3 regions of the Streptomyces sp. RLA123 genome follow, and region 2 is predicted to be linked to each of the others. Evidence: riboswitches for the same ligand, from Rfam matches in the RefSeq annotation. Region 2 holds a riboswitch; each other region holds the start of a gene.
What was found. A riboswitch is a leader RNA that binds a small molecule or an ion and turns the genes downstream of it on or off. The one in region 2 is predicted to bind cobalamin.
Positions count from the first base shown of each region.

Region 1 (6,981 bases), 1.8 Mb from region 2:
GCGGCGCCCTCGCCGAGGCCCGGCACGGTCAGGGCGCGTGCCGCGAACGGCTCCGCCGAGGGCACCGCCGCCTGCTCGCGGGGAGCAGCGGCGCCGGGCGCGGCACCGGGAGTGCTGTCCGGGGCGGTGCCGGTGTCCGAAGGGGCGTCCGGCGTACCGTCGCCGTCCTGCGGCGGCTGCCCGCCCCCGTCGGGACCGCCGTCGCCACCGTCGCCGTCACCGCCGTCGCCGTCGCCGCCGTCCGGGCCGGGGTCCGGATCGGGGTCCTCGTCCCCGCCGCGGTGCTGCTCCAGCGTCTCGTCGAGCTTGTCCTCGTCCATGCCCGGCGCGTCGAAGGGGTTGCGGCGCCTGCGGTGCGGCAGTGCGAGCAGGGCGGCCTGCCGCACGTCCGGGTCGGTCACCTCCGTGCGACCCGCCCAGGCGGCCAGCGCGGTCGCCGTCCGTGCCATGACGATGTCCGCGCGCATGCCGTCCACCTCGAAGGCGGCGCATGTCGCCGCTATCTGGCGCAGCGAGCCGTCGCCGAGGCGGACCGAGGGCAGCAGCTCGCGCGCCGACGCGATCCGCGCCCGCAGCGAGCCCTCCTCGGCCTCCCACTTGGCGGCGAACGCCGCCGGGTCCTCGTCGTACGCCAGCCTGCGGCGCACGACCTCCACCCGCTCGTCGGTCTCCCGCGACGCCCGGACCTCGACGGTCAGCCCGAAGCGGTCCAGCAACTGCGGGCGCAGTTCGCCCTCCTCGGGGTTCATCGTGCCCACGAGGAGGAACCGCGCGGCATGGCGCACGGAGACGCCCTCCCGCTCGACATAGGACGCGCCCATCGCGGCGGCGTCCAGCAGCAGGTCGACGAGGTGGTCGTGGAGCAGGTTCACCTCGTCCACGTACAGCACGCCGCGGTGCGCGTCGGCCAGCAGGCCCGGCTCGAAGGCCTTCACGCCCTCCGCCAGCGCCCGTTCGATGTCCAGCGCCCCGACCAGGCGGTCCTCGGAGGCGCCCACCGGCAGCTCCACCATCCGCGCCGGCCGCGACGCGGGCCCGGCCCCTGAACGGTGCGGGCCGTCCGGGCACGCCGGGTCCGGCGCCGCGGGATCACAGCTGAAGCGGCAGCCCGCGACCACGTCCACCCGCGGCATCAGCGCCGCCAGCGCCCGCACCGCCGTGGACTTCGCCGTGCCCTTCTCGCCGCGCACCAGCACGCCGCCCACGGCCGGGCTCACCGCGTTCAGCAGCAGCGCCAGCCGCAGGTCCTCCATCCCGACGATCGCGGTGAAGGGATAGGGGGTGCTCACGCGGCTGCCTCCTCGTTGGTACGGGCATCAGGGCACGGGCGGGGCGGGCGGTTCACGGCGCGCCCGGAGGGACGAAGGGGAGACCGGGCGGGGGCCCGGATTCGATGAGGCGGAGCAGGGCGTCGGTGTCGGCGTGCTCCTCGACGAGGTCGCCGAGACGGTCGAGCTGCTCCTCGCGCAGCGCCGCGAACGCCGTGTCCGGTGCCGGGACGAAACGGCGTCCGGCCGCGTCGGCGACGCGGCGCAGGAAGGCGCGGCGGAAGCCGTCGCTCTCCAGGGAGCCGTGCCAGTGGGTACCCCAGACGGAGCCGGTGCGGCAGCCGTCGAGAAACGGTTCGTCGCCGCCGCGGACGTCGGCGACGCCGTGGTGGATCTCGTACCCCTCGACGGTCTCGCCCCAGGCCGTGCCGGACGGCCGGGCCAGGGTCTTGCCGGGCGCGAAGCGCACCCGTACCGGCAGCAGGCCGAGGCCCGGTACGAGGCCGGCCCGCGACTCGACCGGGTCGTCGATCGACTCGGCCAGCATCTGGAAGCCGCCGCAGATCCCGAGGACCGGGCGGCCCTGCGCCGCGCGCCGCACGATGGCGTCGGCCAGTCCGCGCCGGCGCAGCCATTCCAGCGCCTTGACGGTCCCCCGGGTGCCGGGCAGGACGACGAGGTCGGCGTCCGCGAGCTCCTCGGGCCGGTCGACGAAGCGCACGAGGACGCCGGGTTCGGCCGCGAGGGCGTCGACGTCGGTGAAGTTGGACATCAGGGGGACCGCGGCGACGGCGACCCGCAGCACGTCCTCGCCGTGCGGCGGTGCCGTGTCCGACTCCCGCACGGTGCCGCGCAGCGACATGCGCAGCCCGTCCTCCTCGTCGATCCCGAGGCCGTGCCGGAACGGCAGGACACCGTAGAAGCGGCGTCCGGTCAGACCGCGCAGCATCTCCAGCCCGGGTTCCAGCAGCGAGACGTCGCCGCGGAACTTGTTGACGAGGTAGCCGCAGACCAGCTCCTGGTCCTCGGGGCTCAGCAGCGCGGTCGTGCCGAAGAAGGACGCGAAGACCCCGCCCCGGTCGATGTCGCCGACGACGACCACCGGCAGCCGCGCCGCCCTGGCCAGGCCCATGTTGACGATGTCGCCGTGCCGCAGGTTGATCTCGGCGGGGCTGCCCGCGCCCTCGCAGATGACGGCGTCGTGGCGGGAGCGGAGCTCCTCCAGGCAGGCGGTGACGGTCTCCAGCAGTTCCGAGCGGCGCCCGTTGTGGTAGCCGCGTGCGCTCATCTCGCCCACCGGGCGGCCCATCAGCACGACCTGGCTCGTGCGGTCGCCGCCCGGTTTGAGCAGCACGGGGTTCATCAGCGCGGAGGGCTCCACGCGCGCGGCCTGAGCCTGCATGGCCTGCGCGCGGCCGATCTCGGCGCCCTCGCGCGTCACATACGAGTTCAGCGACATGTTCTGCGCCTTGAACGGGGCCACGGACACGCCCCGGCGGGCCAGCCAGCGGCAGATGCCGGCGGTGACGACGCTCTTGCCCGCGTCCGAGGTGGTGCCGGCCACCAACAGCGCTCCGCCGCTCATGCGTTCCCCCTCCGGACCGGCCGGTGCGAGGTCCACCGGTGCCAGGCCAGCCGGCCCCCGGCCGTGGCCACCAGGGCCAGCGCGCTCACCCGCCGCGACAGCCGCACCGCCCGCTCGATGTCCGCCACCTCCACCGTCCGGTTGCCGGCGCCGAGTACGGGCCGGTGCTCGATCCGGCCCCCGTACGTCAGCGTCCCCCCGAGCCGTACGCTCAAAGCCCCCGCGAACGAAGCCTCCACGGGCCCGGCGTTGGGGCTCGGGTGCCGGCCGCCGTCCGCGTGCCAGGCGCGCCACGCGCCGCGCCGGTCGGGGCCCGCCAGTACGGTGAGCGCGGCGGTCAGCCGGGCACCGGGGAAACCGGCCACGTCGTCAAGCCGGGCGGACGCCCAGCCGAACCGGCGGAAGCGCGGCGACCTGTGACCGACCATCGCGTCGAGGGTGTTGACCGCGCGGAAGCCCACGAGCCCCGGCACGCCGCCCAACGCGCCCCACACCAGGGCGCCGACGACGGCGTCGGAGGTGTTCTCGGCGACCGACTCGACGACCGCCCGGGCCATCTGCCGCTCGTCCAGGGCCTGCGGGTCCCGCCCGCACAAGTGGGGCAGCCGGGCCCGCGCCGCCGCGGTGTCCCCGGCGGCCAGGGCGGCGCCGATCGTCCGTGCCTCACGCGCCAGCGACGTACCGCCGAGCACCGCCCACGTCGAGGCGGCGGTCAACGCCACGGACGCGGCGGGGGAGCGGCGTACGGCGCGTGCGGCCCCCGCGGCCCCCGCGGCGGCCGCCGCGGCGCCCCCGGCGCACAACGCGGTGTAGAGGGCGCCCCGGCCGCGGTGGTCCTGCCACAACGCGCGCTCCAGTGCGCCTGCCGCGCGCCCGAAGGCGGCCACCGGATGCCCGCGTCGCGGGTCGGCGAGGGCGAGATCGGCCAGCCAGCCGAGAGCCGCCCCGGCGGCGAAGACCGACGGCGCGGCAGAGCCGGCGTCGGGTGTACGGCGACTGCCGCCCATCGCAGGTGTCCTCACTCAGGGTCCGCGCCCTGGCTCGACGTGACCGGCGGTGAGAGTCTCCTGGCTCCCGGATCGGCGGCACCCCCGGCCTTCCAGCCCGTGGTACGGGCCGTGGCCGCTGGTGGAGGCGCGCTCCCCGGTGACAGTGGCGGGACCGCGCCGGATTTTCACCGGACTTCCTCTCCTGCCGCCGTGTGGCGGTTCCGATACCACCACGCTCCGCTCCGGCCCGTCAACTCGTCCCGAAGCGGCCCGGAAAGGCGGAAACCCCAGCTCACGACCGGAAGGGCCGGGAGCTGAGGCCGAGTTCGCACCGCGTTCCGGGGCGTCAGGAGACGATCAGGAAGATCCCGTACGCCACGGCCGCCGCGCACAGCGCGAAGCACGCGTACGCGCCCGCGCGCGACACGGCGCCCTGACCGCCCCCGGCCGCGGCCGGCCGGGACAGGCCGACGATGCCGAGGGTGAAGAGGCCGACGAGGCCGACGGTGACGGCGAGACTGACGCCGAAGACGGAGCCGAGGGCCGCCCAGTCGATGTGCATGCTGCTGTGTCCTTCCGGGACCGGTGGGGCGGTGCCCGCCGTCAGGCGGTGGCCTTGGCGTGGCCGGTGTCGGCGGGCGGGCCGGCCGGGGTGAGGGCGCCCGCGGGCGGCGGCATCACGGCGGCGACGGCCGCGGTGACAATGCCCGACTGCCCGGCGTCCGTGTCCGCGCCGTCGTCGTTGACGTTGGTGTGGTCGACCGGCCTGCGGCGCGCGGCCACCCAGATCGCGGCGCACACGGCGAGCCCCAGCACGGCGACCGCGGTGACGCCGGCGTCACCCTGGTCCGCCAGGAGCGCGGCGCCGGCCGCGACCAGGCCGGCGGCCGGCAGGGTCAGCGCCCATGCGGCGGCCATGCGGCCCGCGGTGCTCCAGCGCACGACGCCGCCCCTGCGGCCCAGACCGGCGCCCATCACGGAACCGGAGCAGACCTGCGTGGTGGACAGGGAGAAGCCGAGGTGGGAGGAGGCCAGGATGACCGCCGCGGCGCCGGTCTGGGCGGCGAAGCCCTGCGGCGGCTGGATGTCGGTGATGCCCTTGCCCATGGTGCGGATGATCCGCCAGCCGCCGATGAACGTGCCGAGCGCGATGGCCAGGCCCGCCGAGACGATGACCCACAGCGGCGGGTCGGAGTCCGGGGCGACGACGTTGCCGGCGATGAGGGCGAGGGTGATGACGCCCATGGTCTTCTGGGCGTCGTTCGTGCCGTGCGCGAGGGAGACCAGGCCCGCCGAGGCGATCTGGCCGGCCCGGTAGCCCTTGGCGGTCGCGGCCGGGTCGCTGCCGCGGCTGATGCGGTAGGTCAGGCGGGTCGCCAGCAGTGCGGCGACCCCGGCGACGACCGGCGCGCAGACGGCCGGGACGAGCACCTTCATGACGACCGCGTCGCCGTTGACCGCCCCGAACCCCGCCGACGCGACGGAGGCGCCGATCAGACCGCCGAACAGGGCGTGCGAAGAACTGGAGGGGAGCCCCGCCAGCCAGGTCAGCAGATTCCAGACGATGGCGCCGACCAGCCCGGCGAAGATGACCTCGGGCTTGATCCCCGCGGTCTCGTCGAGGATCCCTCCGGAGATCGTCTTGGCGACTTCCACCGACAGGAACGCCCCGACCAGGTTCAGGACGGCGGACATCGCCACCGCCGTCCGGGGGCCCAGTGCGCCAGTGGAGATGGTGGTGGCCATCGCATTGGCGGTGTCGTGGAAACCGTTCGTGAAGTCGAACACGAGTGCGGTGATAATCACGATTCCGATCAGGAGCGTGATGTGTTCCATGTACCCAGGCATTCGTTCGATCCGACAGTGGCGGTGGCGACCGTACGGAGTCCGGGTGAACGGAAAGTTAACGATGGGAATCCTGGGGGTGCTGGGTTCCCCGGTCCCCGCGCGGCCGCTACTGACGCCCCGAAATCCGGTCGGCCGCCCGGGCGAGGGCGTCCGTCTCCGTACTGCGGCCGGACTGTTCGCGCCGGTCGGCGGCGCGGTAGGCCGCGTAGAGGCCGCGCACGCCGATCCAGCGGAACGGTTCGGGCTCCCAGCGGCGGACGCGGTGGTGCACCCAGGGCAGGGCCGTCAGCTCCGTGCCGTGGCCCTGTCCGGAGTCGAGCTGCACCAGGTCCCGCAGTGTGCGGGCCGCCAGGTTCGCCGTGGCCACACCGCTGCCGACATAGCCGCCCGCCCAGCCGAGCCCCGTCGAACGGTCCAGCTCCACCGTCGCGCACCAGTCGCGCGGCACGCCCAGCACGCCCGACCACGCGTGGTCGATCCCGACGCGTCCCGCTGCGGGGAAGAAGCGCACCAGGACCTCGCGCAGCGCCTCGACCGTCTCCGGCCGGGTGCGCCCGTCGTCGTCGGTGCGCGAGCCGAAGCGGTACGGCACCCCGCGGCCGCCGAGGGCGATCCGGTCGTCGGCCGTGCGCTGGGCGTACATATAGGCGTGCGCCATGTCGCCCAGGGTCTCGCGGCCCTCCCAGCCGATGGTGTCCCACACCTCGGCGGGCAGCGGCTCGGTCACGATCATCGAGGAGTTCATCGGCAGCCAGGACCGCTTGTGGCCCTTGATCGCGGCCGTGAAGCCCTCCGTGCAGCGCAGCACATAGGGGGCGCGCACGCTTCCGTACGGCGTCAGTGCGTGCTTGGGCCTGATCTCCGTCACCGGCGTGGACTCGTGGACCACCACACCGAGCGCCTCCACCGCCCGCGCCAGGCCCTGCACCAGCTTGGCCGGGTGGACGCGGGCGCCGTGCGGCGTCCACGTGCCGCCCGCCGTGTCCGCGACCCGCACCCGCCGGGCGGACTCGGCGGCGCCCAGCAGCAGCCGGTCCTTCTCCCCGAAGGCGACCTCCGCCTCGTGGAAGGCCCGCAGGCGCGCGAGTTGGGCGGGGGAGTGGGCGACCTCCAGGACGCCGCCCTTGTGGACGTCCGCGTCGATGCCCTCCTCCGCCGCGACCCGGATCACCTCGTCCACCGTCTCGTTCATCGCCCGCTGCAGCGCGATCGCGGAGTCCCGCCCGTGCAGGGCGGCGTAGCGGTCGCGGCCGGCGATGCCGTTGTAGAGCCAGCCCCCGTTGCGGCCGGA
Region 1 covers NZ_JBWDOR010000003.1:6,044,827-6,051,807, forward strand. The annotation lists gene RV983_RS27570 (putative cobaltochelatase) at 1-1,289, opposite strand, end outside; gene RV983_RS27575 (cobyric acid synthase) at 1,342-2,853, opposite strand; gene RV983_RS27580 (cobalamin biosynthesis protein) at 2,850-3,860, opposite strand; cobalamin riboswitch at 3,915-4,041, opposite strand; gene RV983_RS27585 (hypothetical protein) at 4,189-4,404, opposite strand; gene RV983_RS27590 (inorganic phosphate transporter) at 4,446-5,678, opposite strand; gene RV983_RS27595 (NAD(P)/FAD-dependent oxidoreductase) at 5,797-6,981, opposite strand, start outside.
Region 1: another riboswitch for cobalamin. It lies ahead of RV983_RS27580 (cobalamin biosynthesis protein); the one in region 2 lies ahead of cobN (cobaltochelatase subunit CobN).

Region 2 (6,981 bases):
TCGAAGGCGCCCTTGTAGCCGTGCCGCCGCATCGCCTCGATCCAGCGGGGATTGACGACCCGGGCGCGGAACACCCGGGAGGTCTCCTCGACCAGGGAGCGGGTGCGGACGGTCTCGGGGCGGGTGGAGTCGCCGATGTACGCCTCGGGTGAACGCCCGGTCAGCGCACGGACGGTGGCGACCATGCCGCCGTGGTACTGGTAGTAGTCGTCGGAGTCGGCGATGTCGTGCTCGCGGGTGTCGGTGTTCTTCGCGGCCACCGCGATCCGCCGGTAGGCGGTCTCCATCTCCTCCCGCGCCGGGCGGCCGTCGAGACCGCGGCCGTACGCGTAGCCGCCCCAGACCGTGTAGACCTCGGCGAGGTCGGCGTCGCTGCGCCAGTCACGGCTGTCGATGAGCTGGAGCAGGCCCGCGCCGTAGGTGCCGGGACGGGAGCCGAAGATCCGGGTGGTGGCACGCCGTTCGTCGCCGTGGGCGGCGAGGTCGGCGCGGGTGTGCGCGCGGACGAAGTTGGCCTCGCCCGGCTCCTCAAGGCCCGCGACCAGGCGCACGGCGTCGTCCAGCAAGCCCACCACATGGGGGAAGGCGTCGCGGAAGAAGCCGCTGATGCGCAGGGTGACGTCGACACGCGGGCGGCCCAGCTCCTGCGCCGGGACGGCCTCCACGCCGGTCACGCGGCGCGACGCGTCGTCCCACACCGGGCGTACGCCGAGCAGCGCCAGCGCCTCGGCGATGTCGTCGCCCGCGGTGCGCATCGCACTGGTCCCCCACAGCGACAGGCCCACCGACTGCGGCCAGGTGCCGTCGTTGTCCTCGCGGTAGCGGGCCAGCAGCGAGTCCGCCAGCGCCTGCCCGGTATCCCAGGCGAGCCGGCTGGGCACTGCCTTGGGGTCGACGGAGTAGAAGTTGCGGCCGGTCGGCAGGACGTTGACCAGGCCGCGCAGCGGGGATCCCGAGGGGCCGGCCGGCACGAAGCCGCCGTCCAGGGCGTGCACGACGGCGTCGATCTCGTCCGTCGTACGGGCCAGCCGCGGCACGACCTGCCGGGCCGCGAAGTCCAGCACCCGCGCGACCTCCTCGGACAGGCCCTTGGCGACCTCGGCGACCGCCTCCGGGGCCCAGGCGGCGTCCTCCATCGCCTGTACCAGCGCGCGGGCCTGCTCCTCGGCCGCGTCGGCGGTCGTGCGGGTGGCCGCCGACTCGTCCAGGCCCAGGGCCTCGCGCAGTCCGGGCAGGGCGGCGGTGCCGCCCCAGATCTGCCGGGCGCGCAGGATCGCCAGCACCAGGTTGACCCGCGCGGCGCCGGCGGGCGCCTGGCCGAGCACATGCAGGCCGTCGCGGATCTGGGCGTCCTTGATCTCGCAGAGCCAGCCGTCGACGTGCAGCAGGAAGTCGTCGAACTCGGCGTCGTGCGGCCGGTCCTCCAGGCCCAGGTCGTGGTCGAGCCTGGCCGCCTGGATGAGCGTCCAGATCTGGGCGCGCACGGCGGGCAGCTTGGCCGGGTCCATGGCGGCGATCGCGGCGTGCTCGTCGAGCAGCTGCTCCAGACGCGCGATGTCGCCGTAGGAGTCGGCGCGGGCCATCGGCGGCACCAAGTGGTCGACGAGGGTGGCGTGGGCGCGGCGCTTGGCCTGGGTTCCCTCACCGGGGTCGTTGACGAGGAACGGGTAGATCAGCGGCAGGTCGCCGAGGGCCGCGTCGGGGCCGCAGGCGGCGGACAGGGCCGCGTTCTTGCCGGGCAGCCACTCCAGGTTGCCGTGCTTGCCCAGGTGGATCATCGCGTCGGCGCCGAAGCCGCCCTCGGCCTGTGCACTGGCGATCCAGCGGTAGGCGGCCAGGTAGTGGTGGGAGGGCGGCAGATCGGGGTCGTGGTAGATCGCGATCGGGTTCTCGCCGAAGCCGCGCGGCGGCTGGATGACGATCAGCAGATTGCCGCGGCGCAGCGCGGCCAGCACGATGTCGCCCTCCGGGTCGCGGCTGGTGTCCACGAACATCGAGCCGGGCGGCGGACCCCAGTGCCCGGTGACCGCGTCGCGCAGCTCCGCCGGGAGCGCGGCGAACCAGCGGCGGTAGTCGGCGGCCGGGACGCGCACCGGGTTGCGGGCCAACTGCTCCTCGGTCAGCCAGTCCTGGTCGTGGCCGCCCGCCTCGATCAGCGCGCGGATCAGCTCGTCACCGTCGCCCGAGGACAGCCCGGGGATCTCCTCCGCGGGCCCGAAGTCGTAGCCCTCCTCGCGCAGCCGGCGCAGCAGCGCCACCGCGCTGGCCGGGGTGTCCAGTCCCACCGCGTTGCCGATACGGGAGTGCTTGGTCGGGTACGCGGACAGCACCAGCGCGAGGCGGCGCTCCGCGGGCGGTATGTGCCGCAGCCGCGCGTGACGCACGGCGATCCCGGCGACGCGGGCGGCGCGCTCGGGGTCGGGCGTGTAGACCGGCAGGCCGTCCTCGTCGACCTCCTTGAAGGAGAACGGGACGGTGATCAGCCGGCCGTCGAACTCGGGGACGGCGACCTGCGTCGCGGCGTCCATCGGGGACAGCCCCTCGTCGCTCCCCTCCCACACAGCCCGCGAGGAGGTCAGGCACAGCGCCTGGAGCACCGGCACGTCGAGCGAGGTCAGCGCGCCCGCGTCCCACGCCTCCTCGTCGCCGCCGGCGGACGCTTCCGCGGGGCGGGTTCCGCCCGCGGCCAGCACGGTGGTGACGATCGCGTCCACACCGGTCAGCGCGGAGAGCAGTTCCGGCTCGGGTGCCCGCAGCGAGGCGACGTACAGGGGCAGCGCACGGCCCCCGGCCTCCTCGATCGCCACGCAAAGCGCCTCCACGAAGGCGGTGTTGCCGCTCATGTGGTGGGCCCGGTAGTAGAGGACGGCGACCAGCGGGCCCTCGGTGGCGGCCGCGGAGCGCTCCAGGCGGCCCCAGGACGGGGCGGAGGCCGGGGGCTCGAAGCCGTGACCGGACAGCAGCACGGTGTCGGAGAGGAAGCGGGCCAGCTGGGCGAGGTTGGCGGGGCCGCCGTGCGCCAGGTAGGCGTGGGCCTCGGCGGCGGTGCCGACCGGCACCGTGGACAGCTCCATGAGCTGCGCGTCCGGGGCCTGTTCACCGGTGAGCACGACCACGGGGCGCGGGCCGGCGAGCAGCGCATCCAGTCCCTCCTCCCAGGCCCGGCGGCCGCCGAGCAGGCGGACGACGACCAGGTCGGTGCCGTCGAGGAGCGCGGGCAGTTCCCCCGCCGTGAGTCGTGCCGGGTTGGCGAGCCGGTAGGGGACCGGCCCGTCCGCCGCACGGGCGCTGAGCAGATCGGTGTCGGACGTCGAGAGCAGCAGGATCACGTCGGGCGTGCCTTCCTCGGGGTCCGCGCCCCGGGCCGGTGGATGACGGCGGGAGTTCCTGGCTCCCGCGGCCCGGCATTACCCGTGGGCCGCGATGACAGTGGCGGGACCGCACCGGAATCGCACCGGTTTCCTCCCCTGGCGCCGTCGATGGCGTGGGCGCGACCCGAAAGCCGTCCCACTCGCATAGTAAGGGCTGGTGACGTTGCATGGGCCGTACACCTCCCAGGTGCCCGCGGGTATGCTCGCGGCCATGCCCACCGCCCCGGAATCCCCCGTGAACGGCGCCTTCGCCGTGCCCGCGGCGGGGCCCGCCGCCCGCGGGGACGCGTGCCCCGGGGCACTGCGGCTGCACGCCGCCGACGACGGTCCGCTGGCCCGGATCCGCATACCCGGCGGTTTGTTGACGTCCCATCAGGCAAATGTGCTGGCCGACGCCGCCGACGACCTCGGCGACGGCCGTCTCGACCTCACCTCCCGGGGCAATCTGCAACTGCGCGGCCTGCGCGCACCCGGCGCGGCGACCGCCCTCGCCACACGACTGGCCGCCGCGGGACTGCTCCCCTCGTACGCCCACGAACGGGCCCGCAATGTCATCGCCTCTCCCCTCGGCGGCCTCGACGGCAACGGGTACGCCGATGTGGCGGCCTGGGTGGCGGAGTTGGACGCCCTGCTGTGCGCGAGTCCCGCGGCGGCCGGGCTGTCGGGGCGATTTCTCTTCGCCTTCGACGACGGCCGCGGCGATGTCGCCGCACTGGGCGCCGATGTGACGGTGATCGCACGGCCCGGCCGCGCCACCGCCGAACTCCGCCTCGCAGGCACACCCGTCGCCCACGTGCCCGCCGCCGACGCACCCCGCTGGGCGCTGCGCGCCGCCGAGGCCTTCCTCACCCTTGCCGCCGGACACCCCACCCGCGCCTGGCGCCTCGCCGACGTCGACCCCACGGGCGCCCGCACCGCGGGGCTCCTGCCCGGCGCGGACGACCTCCCGCTCCGGAGCGGACCGGCCGGACCCCCAGGCGGGCACCGGGCGGGCCCCGCGCTCGGAGCCGTCCCCCAGCCCGGCGGCGGCACGTGGGTGCTGTCGGCCGGGGTACGGCTGGGGCGGGCGACCGCCGAGGCGTGGCGGGTCCTTGCGGAGGTCGCCGACGCGGCCCTCGGGCAGCTGCGGGTGACGCCGTGGCGCGGCGTGGTCGTGCCGGGCGCAGCGTCGGCCGGAGCACCCGAGGTGCTGGAACGCCTGGCCGGGGCGGGCTTCCTGACCGGCGAGGACTCTCCGTGGCGCGGCGTGACCGCGTGCGCCGGACAGCCCGGCTGCGCCAAGTCCCTCGCGGACGTACGGGCGGACGCCGTGGCCGCGGTGCGCGCCGGGGCCGCAGGTCCCGGACTGCCCCTGCTGCCCGTCCACTTCTCCGGCTGCGCACGCCGCTGCGGCCACCCGGACGGCGCCCGGGCCGACGTCGTGGCCACCGCCGCCGACCGCTACCGCGTCACCGTGGGCGACACCTCCGCGAGCACCTCCGCCCTGGACCTGCCCGCCGCCGTCGCCGCCGCCCGCCGTACGACTCCACCACCACCGAGGACCACGACGTGACCGAGTACGAGAAGGACGGCGCGGAGATCTACCGCCGGTCGTTCGCCATCATCCGCGCCGAGGCGGAACTCGACGCCCTGCCGCCGGACGTCGCGCAGGTCGCCGTCCGCATGATCCACGCGTGCGGCATGACCGACCTCGTCCGCGACCTGGCGTTCAGCCCGTCCGTGGTCGCGGACGCGCGCGCCGCGCTGCGCGCCGGGGCACCGATCCTCTGCGATGTGCAGATGGTCGCCAGCGGCGTCACCCGCAAGCGGCTGCCCGCGGACAACGACGTGGTCTGCACCCTCTCCGATCCCGCCGTGCCCTCGCTCGCCGCCGAACTCGGCACCACCCGCAGCGCCGCCGCGATGGAACTGTGGCGGGACCGCCTGGAAGGCGCCGTCGTCGCCGTCGGCAACGCCCCCACCTCGCTCTTCCGGCTGCTGGAGATGGTCGAGGCGGGCGGCCCCCGGCCCGCGGCCGTCATCGGCGTGCCGGTCGGATTCGTCGGCGCGGCCGAGTCCAAGGACGCCCTGGCCGCCCACCCCGCCGGCCTGGAGTACCTGATCGTGCGCGGCCGGCGCGGCGGCAGCGCGCTCGCGGCCGCCGCCCTCAACGCCCTTGCCACGGAGGACGAGATCATATGACCACCGGCCGTCTGTACGGAGTGGGCCTCGGCCCCGGCGACCCCTCCCTGATGACCGTGCGCGCCGTGGACGTCATCCGCTCCGCCGACGTGATCGCGTACCACTGCGCCCGGCACGGCCGCAGCATCGCCCGCTCGATCGCCGCGGCGCACATCCGCCCCGAGCAGATCGAGGAGCGGCTGATGTACCCCGTGACGACGGAGACCACCGACCACCCCGGCGGCTACCGCGGCGCCCTTGACGACTTCTACGCGGAGTCCGCCGAACTGCTCGCCGCGCACCTCGACGCGGGCCGCACGGTCGCCGTGCTCGCCGAGGGCGACCCGCTCTTCTACGGCTCGTACATGCACATGCACAAGCGGCTCGCCGACCGCTACCCGGCCGAGGTGATCCCCGGCGTCACCTCCGTCAGCGCGGCCGCCGCGCGCATCGGGCGGCCGCTGGTGGAGGGCGACGAGGTGCTGACGATCCTGCCCGGCACCCTGCCGGAGGAAGAACTCGCCGCACGGCTCGCGGCCACCGACGCGGCGGCCGTGATGAAGCTCGGGCGCACCTTCCCCGCCGTGCGCCGCGCGCTGGAAACGGCCGGGCGGCTGGCCGACGCGCACTACGTCGAGCGGGCCACGATGGACGCCGAGCGCCTGGCGATGCTGGCCGACGTCGACCCGGACTCGGTGCCGTACTTCGCCGTCGCGGTGCTGCCCAGCCGGATCGGCGAGCGCCCGGCCCCGCGTCAGGCGGAGGGCGAGGTCGTGGTCGTCGGCCTCGGGCCGGCCGGCCCGATGTGGCTGACGGCCGAGGCGCGCGCCGCGCTCGCCGAGGCGGACGAACTCGTCGGCTACACCACGTACCTGGACCGCGTCCCGGTCCGTCCCGGGCAGCTCCGGCACGCCTCCGACAACCGCGTCGAGGCCGAACGCGCCGAGTTCGCCCTCGATCTCGCGCGGCGCGGACGGCGGGTGGCCGTCGTGTCGTCCGGCGATCCCGGCGTCTTCGCGATGGCGACGGCCGTGCTGGAGGCCGCCTCCGCCGAGCCCTACCTCGACGTGCGGGTGCGGGTGGTGCCCGGCATCACCGCCGCGCAGTCGGCGGCGGCGCTCGCGGGCGCGCCCCTGGGGCACGACTACGCGGTGGTGTCGCTGTCCGACCGGCTCAAGCCCTGGACGGTGATCGAGGAGCGGCTGCGCGCCACGACCGCCGCCGATCTGGTGCTCGCGCTCTACAACCCGGCGTCCCGCAGCCGCCGGGAACAGCTGGAGCAGGCGCTGAAGGTGCTGCGGGAGGGCCGCGCGCCCGGCACCCCGGTGGTCGTCGCGCGCGACGTCGGCGGCCCGGAGCAGGCGGTGCGGATCACCACGCTGGAGGACCTGGACCCGGCGGCCGTGGACATGCGCTGCGTTCTGCTCGTCGGCTCCTCGCAGACCCGCGC
Region 2 covers NZ_JBWDOR010000003.1:4,239,525-4,246,505, reverse strand. The annotation lists gene cobN (cobaltochelatase subunit CobN) at 1-3,329, opposite strand, end outside; cobalamin riboswitch at 3,360-3,522, opposite strand; gene cobG (precorrin-3B synthase) at 3,583-4,923, shown strand; gene RV983_RS19255 (precorrin-8X methylmutase) at 4,920-5,552, shown strand; gene RV983_RS19250 (precorrin-2 C(20)-methyltransferase) at 5,549-6,981, shown strand, end outside.

Region 3 (6,981 bases), 2.6 Mb from region 2:
TCGGGACGAGCGTACGTCGCTGATCCTCAACGTCCGCAACCGCGGTGTCCTGGAGGCCCTGGACGCCGACGCGGTCGTCGAGGTGCCCTGCTTCGTGGACGCCAACGGCGCCCGCCCGATCGCGGGCGACCCGCTGCCCGGCCACGCGGCCGCCCTGGTGACCGCCGTCAAGTCCGTGGAGCGGGACGTCATCCTGGCCGCGGGCACCGGTGACCGCGCCGCGGCACTGCGGGCCTTCGCCCTGCATCCGCTCGTCGACTCCGTCGCCGTCGCGCGGCGTCTGCTGCGGGGCTACCTCGACCAGGCGCCCGGGCTCGGATATCTGCGGGACTGACGGCACGTCGGGCGGTGCGCGGCGGGGCTGATGCCCGGTCACGGAGCGCGGGATTCCGTAATGGTGCAGACCATTGACCCCATTGGTCTAGTCCTCCTAGGGTGTCCCCGACTCTCGCGCGCCTCCACCCGTCTCCGACCCGAGGTAACCGCATGCCCAGACAGCAGGGATCACGCGTCCGCAGAACCCTCGTCGGCCTCGTCGCCGCAGGCACCGCGCTGCTCACGGCGGGCCTGGTCACCGGCCCGGCCGCGGCCCAGCCCGTGACCGCCGCCGGGGCATCCCACGGCTCCGCACACGCACAGGGACACGCACAGCGACACGGGCAGGGCCAGGGCCAGGGACACGGCCATCACGACAGCCACGCCCGGTCCAAGGTCGTCGGGTACTTCATCGACTGGGGCGTGTACGCCCGCAACTACCACGTCAAGGACGTCGCCACCTCCGGCTCCGCGGCCCGGCTGACGCACATCAACTACGCCTTCGGCAATGTGACGGACGGCAAGTGCGCCGTCGGCGACTCCTGGGCCGACTACGAGCAGCCGTACGACGCGGCGGGCAGTGTCGACGGCGTCGCCGACAGCACCGCCGACGGCACGCTGCACGGCAACTTCGGCCAGCTGCGGAAGCTGAAGAAGCAGTACCCGGACCTCAAGATCCTCTGGTCCTTCGGCGGCTACAGCTGGTCCGGCGGGTTCGCCCAGGCCGCCGCCGACCCCAAGGCCTTCGCCGACTCCTGCTACCGGCTCGTCGAGGACCCGCGCTGGGCCGACGTCTTCGACGGCATCGACATCGACTGGGAGTACCCGGGCGCCTGCGGCATGACCTGCGACACCAGCGCCCGTTCCGCGTACCCGGACCTGATGCGCGCGCTCCGCGACCGCTTCGGGCGCAAGAACCTGCTCACCGCCGCCGTCACCGCCGACGCCTCGCCGGGCGGCAAGCTCGAGACGGCCGACTACGGGCGCGCCGCGAAGTACGTCGACTGGTACAACCCGATGACCTACGACTACTTCGGCACCTGGTCGGCCACCGGCCCGACCGCCCCGCACTCCCCGCTCACCGCGTACCGGGGCATCCCCGAGAAGACCTTCAACGCCGAGGCGACCGTGCAGAAGCTCCGCAGGCTCGGCGTCCCGGCCCGCAAGCTGCTCCTCGGGGTGGGCTTCTACGGCCGCGGCTGGACCGGGGTGACGCAGTCGGCGCCCGGCGGCAGCGCCACCGGCCCGGCCCCCGGCACATGGGAGGCGGGCAGTGAGGACTACAAGGTGCTCAAGACCCGCTGCCCGGCCACCAGTACGGTCGCGGGCACCGCGTACGCCCGCTGCGGCGACGAGTGGTGGAGCTACGACACACCGCGCACCCTGCGGGGCAAGGCCGCCTGGGCCAAGGACCAGGGGCTCGGCGGTGCCTTCTTCTGGGAGCTGAGCGGGGACACCTCCGACGGCGAGCTGATCACGGCCCTGGGGCGCGGGCTGCGCTGACCGGCACTCCGTACCCCGCGCACACGCCGAGGGGCCCGGCCGCGATCGCGGCCGGGCCCCGCGGGCGTCACCTCAGCGGGATGCGCCGAAGTCCTGGGTCCAGTAGCTGCCCGGCTGCGCCAGGCCGACTCCTATTTCCTTGAAGGAGCAGTCCAGCATGTTCCGCCGGTGACCGGGGCTGTCCATCCAGCCCTTCATCACGGACGAGGGGGAGGAGTAGCCGTACGCCACGTTCTCGCCGTAGGACCGCCAGTTGTAGCCGGCGGCGCTGATGCGGTCCGAGGGGGTGGAGCCGTCCGAGCCCGTGTGCGACATGTTCTCGTGCTCGGCCATGTCCGCGCTGTGCTCCTGGGCGGCGTCGGTGAGTCTGCCGTTGAGCTTCACCGCGGAGCAGCCGGCCTTGGCGCGTTCCTGGTTCACCAGCTTCACCACCGTGGCGACGTTCCCGGTCAGGGCGCCGGACGGTGCCGTGCCGGGCGCCTGCGAGGGGGCGGAAGCCGGAGGTGCGGGAGCCTCGGGGGCGGAGGAGGGGGCGCCGGCCCCGCCGCCGTGCGACCACTGGCCGCCCCAGCGCGCGTCCTGCCAGTGCCCGTGGGACCACGCGCCGTGCCGCGCGTTCTGCTGAGGGCTGTCGATGGATGCCATGGCGACCGAGGGCACTCCCACGGCGGCGACGGCGAGAGCGGCGACGACGATCTTGCGATGGCGCGTCTTCCGGCGGTGGTTCGTCATTGCGTGACCTCACTCGGTGGTTCGGCGTCCGTATTCACATCCCGCCTGAGCTGCGATGACGCCGTGCGGGCTCGGCCATTGTGCGGACGGTCCCGAGAGCGGGGCAATGGAAGATCGTTACTACGCCGAGTCGTAGCGAAGACGATCCTTGCGCTGCGAAGCGAGGCATGCGTGTGCCCGTTCGGCGCCTTGTTGTGAAAATCTGACGTCCCTTCAGGATGCCGTCCGCGTCGGGCGGACGGCCGGAAGCGACACGCGGATCGCAGACGGTCCGTCCTCCTGTGCGTGAAATGTCCGGTGCGGTAGGGATGGCTCGCATATGCCGTTCGGGGCCGTCTACTATGCGGTGCCGTAATCGCCCCGTCCGGGGTGACGGAGTTCACAGGGGGCTCGGGAACAGGTCGGGCAGGGCGGCGTACGAGGGCCAACACGCGGCACAATCGCCCCATGCGACACATACGCGTGATCGGTATCGGCGCCGGCGACCCCGACCACCTCACCCTCCAGGCAGTCAAGGCGATCGCCGGGACCGACGTCTTCCTCGTCCTGGGCAAGACCGGCGAACGCCAGGAACTCGTCCGGCTGCGCCACCGCATGCTGGAGGAGCACGCCCGCCCGGGCCACCGCGTCGTGGAGGTTCCCGACGCCGAGCGCGACCGCACCGCCCCCGGCTACCCGGCGGCCGTCGAGGACTGGCGCCGCCGCCGGGCCGACGTGGTGGAGCACCTCCTCGCGGAGCGGGTCGGCCCGGAGGAGACCGCGGCCTTCCTCGTCTGGGGCGACCCCGGGCTGTACGACAGCGTCATCGCCGTCCTCGACGACGTCCGCGCCCGCACGGACGCGACCGCCTTCACCTACGAGGTGATCGCCGGCATCAGCAGCGTCTCCGTCCTGGCCGCCCGCCACCGCACGACGCTCACCCGCGTCGGCCGCCCCCTCCAGATCACCACCGGCCGCCGGCTCGCCGAGGGCGGCATCCCCGAGGGTGTCGACGACGTCGTCGTCATGCTCGACGGCGAAGCGGCCTTCGCCGGGATCGATCCCGAGGGTGTCGAGATCCACTACGGCGCCTACCTGGGCACCGACGACGAGATCCTCGTCTCCGGCCCGCTCGCGGAGACCGCCGGGCGCATCCGCGAGCTGCGGGCCGAGGCGCGGGCGCGCAAGGGCTGGATCATGGACACCTACCTGCTGCGCCGCTGACCCGCACCGCGGGTCCCAGGGGTCCCGGGGGAGTCGGCTCCTGTCTTGCCGGGAACGCGGCCGAGGGGCGGGGGAGTTCGGCTTCCGCGGGCGGGGCGGACGGACGTTGCCGCAGGTGATGGGCGCGTGGGTGTTGTCACACTCGCGGGTGCCGCCTTGAAGCGGCGCGTCCCCGGGACATAACCTTCCCTCCGCCTCTGGTGGGGGAAGCCGGTCGAATTCCGGCGCTGGCCCGCAACGGTGGGCCGCGCGGCATCCGTGATGCCGTCCGCGGCGAGCCCGATGACCCGTCGGCGGCGCTGGTTCTCATCCGTCGCGGTCACGGGACGAGGCCCCTGGGCACGGCCGCCCGCCTACCGCGCGGCCGCACTCGCGGGGTGCGTCCCGAAGGCCACCGTTCAGGAGGCTTCGTTGCGCATATCCGGCCGCACGGTCGCTCCCGCGCTCATCACCGCCGCCCTTGTCGCCCTGCCGGCGACGCCCGCAGCGGCCGCCCCGGCCGTGCCGTCGGATGCCGCGGCCGCGGCCGGATGGGCGGGCCGCCAGCTGAAGGACGGCGACCACGTCGAGGGCGACTTCGGCGCCGACCCCGGCCTCACGGCCGACGTCGTACTGGCCCTGTCGGCCACGCGTACGGGCAAGGGCGAGACCACCGCCGCGACCGACTGGCTGGCCGCGCACGCCGAGTCCTACCTCACCGGTGACACGCCCGGCGACATCTACGCGGGGTCGCTCGCGAAGCTCGCGCTGGTGGCCGAGGCGGGCCACCGCGACCCGGGAGCGTTCGCGGGCCGCGACCTGATCGCGCAGCTCAACTCCCGTATGCAGCCCAGCGGCCGCTTCACCGACCACGCCACCTTCGGCGGCACCGAGGTCAACGACTACTCCAACACGCTGACGCAGTCGCTGGCCCTGATCGCGCTGAAGCGGGACGGCGCCGCCGTGCCCGTCGAGGCCGTGGACTTCCTGCTCGCCAACCAGTGCGCCGACGGCGGCTTCCCGGTCTTCTTCCCGGACGCCGCCGCGGACTGCGCCTCCGACGCGGACGGCACCGGGATGGTCGTGCAGGCCCTGCTCGCCGCGGGCCACCAGGACGCTGCCGCGGGCAAGGCGCTGGACTGGCTGGTGAAGAAGCAGGGCAAGGACGGTGGATTCGCCGGCACGGGTCCGACCGCGGTCGTGAACGCCAACTCCACCGCCCTGGCGACCCAGGCCCTGCGGGCCGGCGGGCGCGGCGCGGCCGCCGGCAAGGGCGCGGACTGGCTGCGCGAACGTCAGGTCGGCTGCGGCGGCGCGGCCAAGGACCGCGGCGCGGTGGGCTACCAGGAGGCCAAGGCCGACGGCAGCGCGCTGCGCGCCACCGTGCAGGCGGTGACGGCACTGTCCGGGATCTCGTACGCGACCGTGGACGGCGCGGGCGCGACGGACGGACTGGCGACCCTGGACTGTTCGTCACCGAGCCCTACGGCCAGTGACTCCGCCACCGCCTCACCCACCGCCACCGGTGAGCCCACCGCGCCGGGCGGTTCCGCGACCCCCACCGGCACGGCGACCCCCTCCGCCTCCGCCTCCGCATCGGCCACGCCGAGCGCCACGGCGCAGGCCCCCGCCGGTTCGACGACCTCGGGCGGTACGGGAGGCACGCTGGCCAGCACCGGCACCTCCGTGCTGCCGCAGGCGGCGGGTTCGGCGGCACTCGTGGCAGCCGGCGCCGCGATCGTGGTCGCCGTGCGGCGGCGCCGCTCCGCGGGAACCCGGGCGTGATCCGGCAGGGCTCGGCGGCGCTGGCGGTCTGCGCCACCGCGGCCGCGGCGCTGCTGTGGCCCGCCGCCGCCCCGGCCGGTGCGGCAGGCGGCTGCTCCGGCGTGCTGGTCGTCGTGGAGGACCGTGGGGTCCCGGACGCCCCGTACCCGAGCCGGACCGGATGCGCGCCGTCACCGCAGAGCGGCATCCAGGCACTGCAACAGGCTGGCTTCTCGGTGCGGCTGGGCTCCGGTCCCTACGGCGGCGGCTTCGTCTGCGCGCTGGACGGCGCACCCGGCACGGGATGCGCGGCGGTGGACAAGGACACGTACTGGTCGTACTGGTACATGCTCCCCGGGACCAGCGACTGGGTGTACGGCGCGGCCGGACCGGCCGGCCGCACCCCGGTCAAGGGCGGCATCGACGCGTGGGTGTGGCAGGACTCCGGTGCCAACGAACCTCCGTCGCCGCGCAGCGCGGTCACGCCGACGCCGAAGCCGACGCCCCGTCCGGCTCATACCACCGCGAAGCCCGGCGGAGGTACGTCGGGCAGCGGGACTGGCGAATCGTCAGGTAACGGCGCGGGCGGATCCGGCAACGGCGGGTCCGGCGGCGCTGCCTCGCACCCGGCCGTGAGCGCGCGTGCGAGTGGCAAGGGCGCGACGCCCCGTCCCTCCGCGAGCCGGAGCGCCGCAGCCTCCCAGAGCCCCGACCCGAGCCCGTCCGCCGGCTCCCGCACCGGACCGGCCGGCACCACGAGCACTCCCGGCGCGGCCGCGACCGTACGCGGGGTGCCGTCGGCCGGCGCCGCCTCCGGCGAACAGCGCTGGAACGGCTGGCCGCTGGTGGCCGGCACCCTCGCGGTCGCGGCCCTGGCCGGCGCCGCCGTCGTCCGGGCCCGCCGGCGCGACCGCAGGACCCCGGAGGTGTCGGGCTGATGCCGCGCCCCGGCGCGCGGCTGCTGCTGCCCCGCCAACTCCATCCGTTCGCCTGGTGGGCCTGGGCCCTCGGGCTCGCCACCGCCGCGAGCCGCACCACCAACATCCTGCTGCTGGCCCTCCTGGGCGCCGCGGCCGGCTATGTGGTGGCCGCCCGCCGCACCCGCGCGCCCTGGGCGGCCGCCTACGGCGTCTTCCTGAAACTGGCCGTCGCGGTGGTGCTGCTGCGGCTGGTGCTCCAGTCCCTGCTCGTCGGCTACGGCGGCACCACCGTGCTGCTCGACCTGCCCGCGATACCGCTGCCGTCGTGGATGAGCGGCGTCAGGCTCGGCGGCCCGGTGACCGCGGAAGCGGTGTACTCGGCGTTGTGCGACGGCGTACGCCTGGGCGTCATGCTGCTGTGCTTCGGCGCCGCCAACGCGCTGGCCAGTCCCGCCCGGCTGCTGCGGGCGCTGCCGCGCGCACTGCACGAACTCGGCGTCGCCGTCACCGTGGCGCTCAGCGCGGCGCCGCAACTGGTCGCCGCGGTCGGCCGGGTACGCCGTGC
Region 3 covers NZ_JBWDOR010000003.1:6,812,298-6,819,278, forward strand. The annotation lists gene RV983_RS31195 (6-phospho-beta-glucosidase) at 1-334, shown strand, start outside; gene RV983_RS31200 (glycoside hydrolase family 18 protein) at 487-1,818, shown strand; gene RV983_RS31205 (CAP domain-containing protein) at 1,891-2,550, opposite strand; gene cobF (precorrin-6A synthase (deacetylating)) at 2,998-3,753, shown strand; cobalamin riboswitch at 3,935-4,062, shown strand; gene RV983_RS31215 (prenyltransferase/squalene oxidase repeat-containing protein) at 4,165-5,517, shown strand; gene RV983_RS31220 (hypothetical protein) at 5,514-6,434, shown strand; gene RV983_RS31225 (energy-coupling factor transporter transmembrane protein EcfT) at 6,434-6,981, shown strand, end outside.
Region 3: another riboswitch for cobalamin. It lies ahead of RV983_RS31215 (prenyltransferase/squalene oxidase repeat-containing protein); the one in region 2 lies ahead of cobN (cobaltochelatase subunit CobN).